Regions from separate parts of the Paenibacillus sp. Z3-2 genome, predicted to be linked through region 1. Evidence: riboswitches for the same ligand, from Rfam matches in the RefSeq annotation. Region 1 holds a riboswitch; the other holds the start of a gene.
What was found. Region 1 has a riboswitch for S-adenosylmethionine ahead of M1D71_RS24255 (methionine ABC transporter ATP-binding protein). Riboswitches for the same ligand answer to the same signal wherever they lie in the genome.

Region 1 (4,191 bases):
TCGATGTAATATTTGTGTTGTCTTTCAGGGTAATGACGCCTTCCTTCGCAAGCAACAACAGTGCACGTCCACCATTGGATGGATCATTCGGAATTGCTACTTTTGCGCCATCTGCCAATTCATCCAAAGACTTAATCATTTTGGAGTATCCACCAAAAGGTTCAACATGAACAGGAGTTACAGTAACGAGGTTGAAACCACGTTCTTTATTCTCGGTGTCCAGGTACGGCTGATGCTGGAAGAAGTTTGCATCCAACTTTTCGTCAGCCAGTTGCTGGTTGGGTTGAACATAATCATTAAACGTAACCACTTGTAAACGAATACCTTGTGCTTCCAGCTCAGGCTTGATGCTTTCCAGAATCTCTGCGTGTGGTGTAGGTGAAGCTCCCACTTTCAATTCTACTGTACGCGGAGCTCCTCCTTCATTGTCTGCGCCGCTGTCGGCGTCCTTGTTGTTTCCGCACGCGGCAAGAACCGCAATCAGCATAAGACTAAGTAGAGCAAAAGACCATTTTTTCATGTGTAAAACCCCTTCTCTAATCATTTTTTTCATGTGGCGTCCGCAAGAATGCATATCCATCATGTTATCTATGTGTTATTTCCTGGTGAAAAATGTAACCAAGCGATCTCCAGCCATCTGGAGAATTTGCACTAGAATAATCATCGACACTACGGATATGATCATAATTTCATTTTGATACCGATAATACCCATAGTTAATTGCCAGCGTTCCCAGGCCTCCACCACCAACCATACCCGCCATCGCCGTATACGAGACAAGCGTAACGATAGTGATGGTTATTCCAGCAAGCAGACCAGGAAGTGCCTCAGGCAACAGTACCCGTCTTACAATCTGTCCGGTCGATGCACCCATCGCCTGTGCTGCTTCAATGACACCACGATCCACTTCACGCATTGTTGTCTCTACCAGTCGAGCGAAGTAAGGAGCTGCTGAAATAACTAAAGGTGGGATAACACCAAGCACCCCTGTAGCTGTACCGACGAGTGAACGAGTGAATGGAATAAGAGCGACAATCAATATAATAAATGGGATCGATCGCAAAATATTAACAATCAGGGACAGTATAATGTATACCACCCGTGATTTGGTTGAAGCAGATCGGGCTGTCATGAACAGCAGCACCCCGAGTGGTAAACCAAAGATTACGGTAAACAAGCCTGATACACCCAAAATTTGCAGTGTCTCAATGGAAGCTTTACCAACCTCTTCCCAGCGAACTGTAGAAAAATCCATGTTAACGTAGCACCTCCACATCAAGTCCCTCTGCGGTTAATTCTGATATCGTCCGGTCAATCGCATGGGTATCGCCTTCGAACCGAACGGTCAGCTGCCCATAAGGAACCTGTTTGATCGTAGAGATCGTACCCTGCAGGATCGCAAAATCCACTCCCGTTTTACGTACCGTTCTGGACAAAATCGCTTCATACGTTTTGTTACCCAGAAAGGATATCTTCACAAGTTTGGAAGCAGCACCTGCCTGTAATTTCAAGCCTGCATTCGCCAAAGCAGTCTCTTCAAGGGCAAGTCCAACTTCATGATCACGCATCATAAAGTCCCGCGTAATGGCATGCTGCGGCTTCAGGAATACTTCGGTTACAGGTCCCTGTTCCACTATGCCGCCTTGATGAATGACAGCCACCTTGTCACAGATATTCTGGATGACGTGCATCTCATGTGTAATCAGCACAATCGTCAGGTTGTACTTTTCATTAATGTCGAGCAATAACTTTAGAATCGAATTTGTCGTCTGCGGATCAAGTGCCGAGGTGGCCTCATCACATAGGAGTACATTCGGATCACTGGCGAGTGCTCTTGCAATCCCTACACGCTGTTTCTGTCCACCCGATAATTGAGCCGGATATTTGCTGCTATGGTGCTCCAGACCAACCAGAGCGAGCATTTCCTTCACTTTGCGATCAATTGCTTCCTTGGGCGTATTCACAAGCTTTAACGGAAAAGCTACATTATCATACACCGTTGCCGAGGATAACAGATTAAAGTGTTGAAAAATCATCCCGATCTTGCGTCTCTGTTGCTGCAATTCGGTTTTGTTCAGTTCAGTCAGGTTGATCCCGTCTACCCATACTTCACCCTCCGTAGGGCGCTCCAACAAATTAATGCAACGGATCAGTGTACTTTTTCCCGCTCCAGAATGGCCGATCACTCCGTAGATTTCACCCTTTTGGATGCTCAAATTCAGCTCGGATAGTGCCGTTGTAGATTTTGCCCCTTTGCCGTACGTTTTCGTTAAACCTTTTAATTCAATCAATCGCACTTGCCCCTTTCCAACCACCTACATGTATCTTTACCCGATCTAAAGGAAAACTCCCCTATACATACAAAAAAAGAGCCCTTTGCAGATACAAAGAGGGCTCTTTACGTGAAAGAATATACCTTCTCATCTGCCAAAATCGTGTCTTGCACCATTTTGTAGGAATTAGCACCTAACATCTATAACGAATGACACATGTGTCATGTCGTTACAAATCGGTTGCCGGGCTTCATCGGGCCTGTCCCTCCGCCGCTCTCGATAAGAAATATGCTGTTGTATGTTGTAGGATTCTATAAGTTCATGTAGTTTATGCATTATAATGTGAACGTAACTTCTAACTTCTGAAATATCAGTTATATCCGTGTAACATCGATTGAAACTCAGTATATTCCAAGTATTCCGATTTGTCAAAGGCAATTATTTCTTAGCCATATTTTATTGATATAGCTATAAGAGGCTGTTAACGTTTCACAGACCATATCCACGCCCTGACGCATTTCCTGCACATGTTGATTCAGATCCTCCAATTTCACTTTACCTTGCAACGTCTGATGTAACTGCCACAGATCATCGTGCATTTCGGAGTTCATGTAGTGAATTTCCATATTACGTCGTTTGCGCAGCTTGCTCATCGGCTCACGATAAGAGTCCTTGATCTGAATCAATCGCAGGGCAAGATCATGATGCTCCCTCGCAAAGTCGAACTGTCTTAACACGGTAAAATAAGAAAAATGCGCTTTTGTATTTGAAGTATTCAGCTGGAATATCTCATTCAATACGGTGCCGACTTTATCCAGAATGGCAAAGCAGCGAATGAAGCCATCTTTGTAAAAATAAACATACCGAGCATACTCAGCTTTCTCGGCTAGCGTCATATCGTCCGTCGAACCTGCAACGACCTTTTGTCGAAAATGAGCAGCAGCGAAGCAGCTTTGCTCCAGTTCATCCAGGGAAGAGATAAGCCCCTGGGTCCACACATACAGTTTCCGATAGTCGTGAGTAGGATCATGGTCCACATGCATTTGTCGCTGAAACAGCTCAAGTGTATGCGCCATGGACTCCATTGCTTCTTTCAGCAAACCTTCGTTTACACGTGGCTTTTCTCCCAGCAACGTTCGCAGCATATATAACCTCCTCTTTCCACTCTGCTGATCCATAAAGGTTCATCATATAAACATAATCATTCCGAGTAAACATGTAAACGCTGCATGCCATAGGTTGCCCTGATCCCCCTGACATCAAACAAAGTCCACCTGTCCAATGATGTACATCACTGGATGGTGGACTTTCAATATTGAGCCCAAAGACCAAGAAATGGATCTAGAAACGATTAACCGGGCGATGCAGCTTGTACACCAGGAAACTCATATACGTTAAGATCCCGAACAGTATGGCGATGTCCAGCATATGGGCAAGAGCTACGAACATGTATACTTCCGGACGGCTCATCGTCACCATCATGAAAATACCGATGACCACTTGCATCAGAATCAAAACAACAGATACAACGCCAAGAGTACGCATTTCCTTGTTATCCGGATGATTACGATACGCGAAGTGACCCAGAATTGCAATAACAATCACTAAAGACGCAGCTGCTGCACGGTGAGCAAAAGCAACCGCTACCCCGCCTGAAAGCTCAGGAATAATCTGCCCGTTACAGAGCGGAAATCCGGAACAACCACCGGCAGAATCCGTGTGACTCACAAATGCGCCTGTGTATACCACGAGATACGTATAGATCGTGGAGAACCAGACCAGATTTCTGAATTTTTTACTGACCCGAGGATATTTATTCAGACGCTCCAATCCACCATCTTTTGCTTCCTGCCTTATGCCCAATGCCATCATAAGCGAACTGGCAAAGGCAATCAGCGCAAAGCCGAAATGAAGTGCC
Region 2 (4,191 bases), 280 kb from region 1:
ATCAGTTATTTGAAATCGGCAATCTGAGGCCCGTACTCGGAGAGGGAGTCATGCCAGTTATCAAAGGATTGAAACCTTCGCTGCTGGCATATACGGGGTACGAAGTCATGTTTGTTATGACTGCTTATATGAAAAATCCAAAAAAAAGCAATGCCGCCATGAGCTGGGGCATGTTCATATCCACAATGATTTACCTAATTACGGTGGTGATGGTTGTAGGTAGTCTTTCTCTTGACGGGATTAAGACGCGGACTTGGCCAACGTTGGATTTGGTGAGAAGTTTTGAGATACAGGGTTTGATTTTCGAGCGTTTCGAATCCTTGCTACTGGTCATCTGGATAATGCAGATCTTCTCGAGCTTTACGATCACACACTATTGCGCTTCGGTGGGCATTCGCGACTTATTTCGTACGAAGAAGATCAAGGTCATTATGTATGCTCTTCTGCCGTTAATTTATCTGACGGCATTGATGCCCAAAACCGTGGATGAAACGTTTGCACTGGGTGATATGCTGGGCAATTCATCCGTACTTCTATTTGCCATTTTACCCCTGTTGCTGCTGATACTAAGTCTGGTTCGTAAAAAAGGAGGCAAACATGCATGATTCGTTTCCGTATGCTTTTACGTATAGCCTTTGTGTTGTGTGTTCTTTTGTTGATATCCGGATGCTGGAGCAGTCGGGAGGTAGAGGATCTAAGTGTCTATGTTGGTCTCGGGATCGATGTCGGAAAAGAAACGGAATTTGAGAAGAATATCGCCGCTCAGGGAGGAACGTATTCCAAGCAAAACAATATAACTGCTACGGTACAGATTGCTCCGGGCAGCTCCAGCAGCAAAAAAGGCGAACAGTCCGGATCACCTGGTTCTGGTAAGACTTCATATTCCAATGAACAGCTGACCGGAGATTCCTTGCTGCAAATCTTTCGTCAGTTTGCATTAAGACGAGATCGTCCGCTCATCGGACATCATCTGAAGGTCATCGTCATCTCCAAGGATATAGCCAAAAAGTATGGTCTGGACCAACTGCTGGATTTTGTACTTCGGGATAACGATATTCGTCCAAACTGTCTCGTTCTGATTAGTCATCATCGTGCCCTGGATGTGCTCACTTCGGAGGACCCTTCTCAAATTCCAGCATTTTATCTCACAAGCATTACCGACAATTCATACTTGTCCAACAAAATCCTGGACCCCGTTTTGCTCTCCAAATTAGATGCCCAAATGCAATCCGGTTCTAGCTTTTTACTTCAAAATGTACTGAGCAATGGAGAGGATAAGTTCTCTGGTGGCAGTATCTTTGATGGAAAAACGACCAAATTCCTCGGGGAACTCAGCCAAACCGATCTGGAAGGGCTATCGTGGATCAGACCTAAAGAAAAGGGAGGCGTATTGAAAACATACAACAAAGAGGGTTTCACCGTTGTATATGAAATGAAGAAGAAGAAAACAAAAGTGATTCCCAAGGTGGTTGGCAATGATATTTCATTCCACGTGAAAGTCGATTCCGAAGGCTGGTTGATGGAAGATTGGCGTGCTCCCGAAGAAGAGGAAAAGGGGGCCTATCTCAGGGAACTGGAAAAAGAATTTTCTGAATTGGCGGAACAACAGATCCGTCAAGTGTTATACAAACTTCAGCATACCTACAAAGTGGATGTTGCGGATTTTCGGGACAGCTTGCGTATTAAAGAACCTAAAACATGGAAGAAAGTCAAAGATGATTGGGATAACATTTTTAGTACCGTACCAATTACGTACGATGTGAAGACCACTATCACCAATCTCGGATCTTCTACCGAATAGCGAGGAGGGTGGCCAATTAGTATTAAAATGTTGACACATTCATGATAGATCGCTATATTTATAAAAAATCATTTTCTTATCCAGAGAGGTGGAGGGACTGGCCCTTAGAAGCCTCAGCAACAGATCTGAAGGATACTGTGCTAATTCCAGCGGGTGAAAGCCTGATAGATAGGAGCGTTTGTTTTTATTTGTCAGTAACGGCGCACTCTTTAGGAAGAGTGGGTCTTTTTTGTTTTTCTGGATGAAGAAGTAGGGAGCAACAGGTATGGATAACAACAACGACAAAGGACATTTTCAGCGGAAAATGCAGGCACGGCATGTGATCATGCTCTCTCTCGGTGGAGTGATTGGAACAGGATTATTCCTAAGCTCGGGTTACACGATTCAACAGGCGGGACCCCTGGGAACCATTCTGTCCTATCTGATCGGGGCGATCGTCGTATATCTGGTTATGCTCTGTCTCGGTGAACTGTCTGTTCATATGCCAGAGACGGGGGCATTTCATAGCTATGCTGCCAAATATATCGGACCAGCAACAGGCTACACGGTGGCCTGGTTGTACTGGTTAACCTGGACCGTTGCACTGGGTTCCGAATTCACAGCCGCCGGACTGCTGATGCAGCGCTGGTTCCCATCGGTCAACGTATGGATATGGAGTGCCATTTTTGCGTTGATGATTTTTCTGTTCAATGCATTAACAGTAAAATTATTCGCGGAATCCGAGTTCTGGTTCTCATCTGTGAAAGTAGTGACGATCGTAGTCTTTATAATTATCGGTGGCGCAGCCATGTTCGGGTTCATTCCGATGGCGGATGCTGAACCGGCTCCGTTTTTATCGAATATTACCGCATCCGGGTGGTTTCCCCATGGGGCTACAGCGATATTGATGACCATGCTTGCTGTAAACTTTGCATTCTCGGGCACCGAGTTAATCGGCATTGCTGCCGGGGAGACCGAGAACCCGGAGAAGACGATACCCAAAGCCATTCATACGACGCTCTGGCGTTTGGTTATTTTCTTCATCGGAACGATTGTTATCTTGTCTGCCTTGCTACCTATGTCGGATGCCAGTGTACTGCAAAGTCCATTTGTAGCAGTAATGGAACGAGTGGGTGTGCCGTATGCAGCAGACATTATGAACTTTGTTATTCTGACGGCGATTCTCTCTGCAGCCAATTCAGGCCTGTATGCTTCGTCACGGATGCTCTGGTCTCTGGCTGATAAACGAACGATCTCTCCATGGTTTGCCAAATTGACCAAACGCGGTGTGCCATTGAATGCACTCCTGATCAGTATGGTTGGTGGTGCGCTGGCCTTGCTGTCCAGCATCATTGCGCCAGGTACCGTGTATATTACACTGGTTTCTATTTCGGGTCTGGCTGTTGTTGCGGTATGGATGAGCATCAGCGCTTCCCAATACATGTTCCGCAGACAATATATCCGGGAAGGCCACGCGGTCAAAGATCTGGTGTACCGCACACCGCTATACCCGGCGGTACCGATTATTTCATTTATATTATGCCTGGCTTCATGCATAGGTATTGCCTTTGACCCGACACAGCGGATTGCGCTGTATTGTGGGATTCCATTTATCGCAGTGTGTTACGCAGCCTATTATCTGACAGAACGTGTGAATAAGAAAAGAGGACAAGTACATGACGCTAGCACAACAGAATAACCCCATAGAAGAGATCCTGCGTGAACATCCGGTCATGATTCTGGACGGAGCGCTGGCGACCGAACTTGAACAGCATGGATGTGATCTGGACGATCCGCTCTGGTCTGCTCGTGTATTAATTGAGAATCCGGATGTTATCGTTCAGGTTCATGCGGATTATTTTCGAGCAGGAGCCGACTGCGCGATTACATCCAGTTATCAAGCGACAGTGGATGGCTTCAGCAAGAGAGGAATCGGAGAGCAGGCAGCGTTGGACCTGATCCGCAAGACGGTGAAACTGGCTGCACAAGCGAGAGATGACGTATGGGCAGAAGTGCAGGACAGTATAGTTGAGAACACGGAAGTTAAACCGGAGGGCAATTCTTCCTTGTTGGATACGCAACAACAAACGCCTGTTGTCCCAGAGAAATGTGCCCTGGTTCGGCCGCGACCGCTCGTTGCCGCATCCGTTGGACCCTACGGTGCATACCTTGCTGATGGATCGGAGTACATTGGTCATTACGGCGTCACAGATGAGACCTTGGCTGAATTCCATCGTCCGCGTATAGCGGCGTTGCTTGAAGCGGGTGCTGATATTCTGGCATTGGAGACCATTCCATCCTTGCAGGAAGCACAGGTGCTGGTTGATTTGCTGAAGGAGTTTCCTCATGCATATGCCTGGTTATCTTTTTCTTTAAAAGACGGGACAAGCATCAGCGAGGGCACAGCGCTT

Region 2: it holds a riboswitch for S-adenosylmethionine, as region 1 does, so the genes downstream of both, mmuP (S-methylmethionine permease) here and M1D71_RS24255 (methionine ABC transporter ATP-binding protein) in region 1, are expected to answer to the same signal.

The regions. Positions count from the first base shown of each region.
Region 1 covers NZ_CP096397.1:5,417,319-5,421,509, forward strand. Annotated here, with positions in the region: gene M1D71_RS24245 (MetQ/NlpA family ABC transporter substrate-binding protein) at 1-520, opposite strand, end outside; gene M1D71_RS24250 (methionine ABC transporter permease) at 596-1,255, opposite strand; gene M1D71_RS24255 (methionine ABC transporter ATP-binding protein) at 1,257-2,291, opposite strand; SAM riboswitch class I at 2,418-2,559, opposite strand; gene M1D71_RS24260 (Cthe_2314 family HEPN domain-containing protein) at 2,702-3,418, opposite strand; gene M1D71_RS24265 (COX15/CtaA family protein) at 3,615-4,191, opposite strand, start outside.
Region 2 covers NZ_CP096397.1:5,699,006-5,703,196, reverse strand. Annotated here, with positions in the region: gene M1D71_RS25650 (GerAB/ArcD/ProY family transporter) at 1-605, shown strand, start outside; gene M1D71_RS25645 (Ger(x)C family spore germination protein) at 602-1,801, shown strand; SAM riboswitch class I at 1,875-1,976, shown strand; gene mmuP (S-methylmethionine permease) at 2,067-3,479, shown strand; gene mmuM (homocysteine S-methyltransferase) at 3,457-4,191, shown strand, end outside.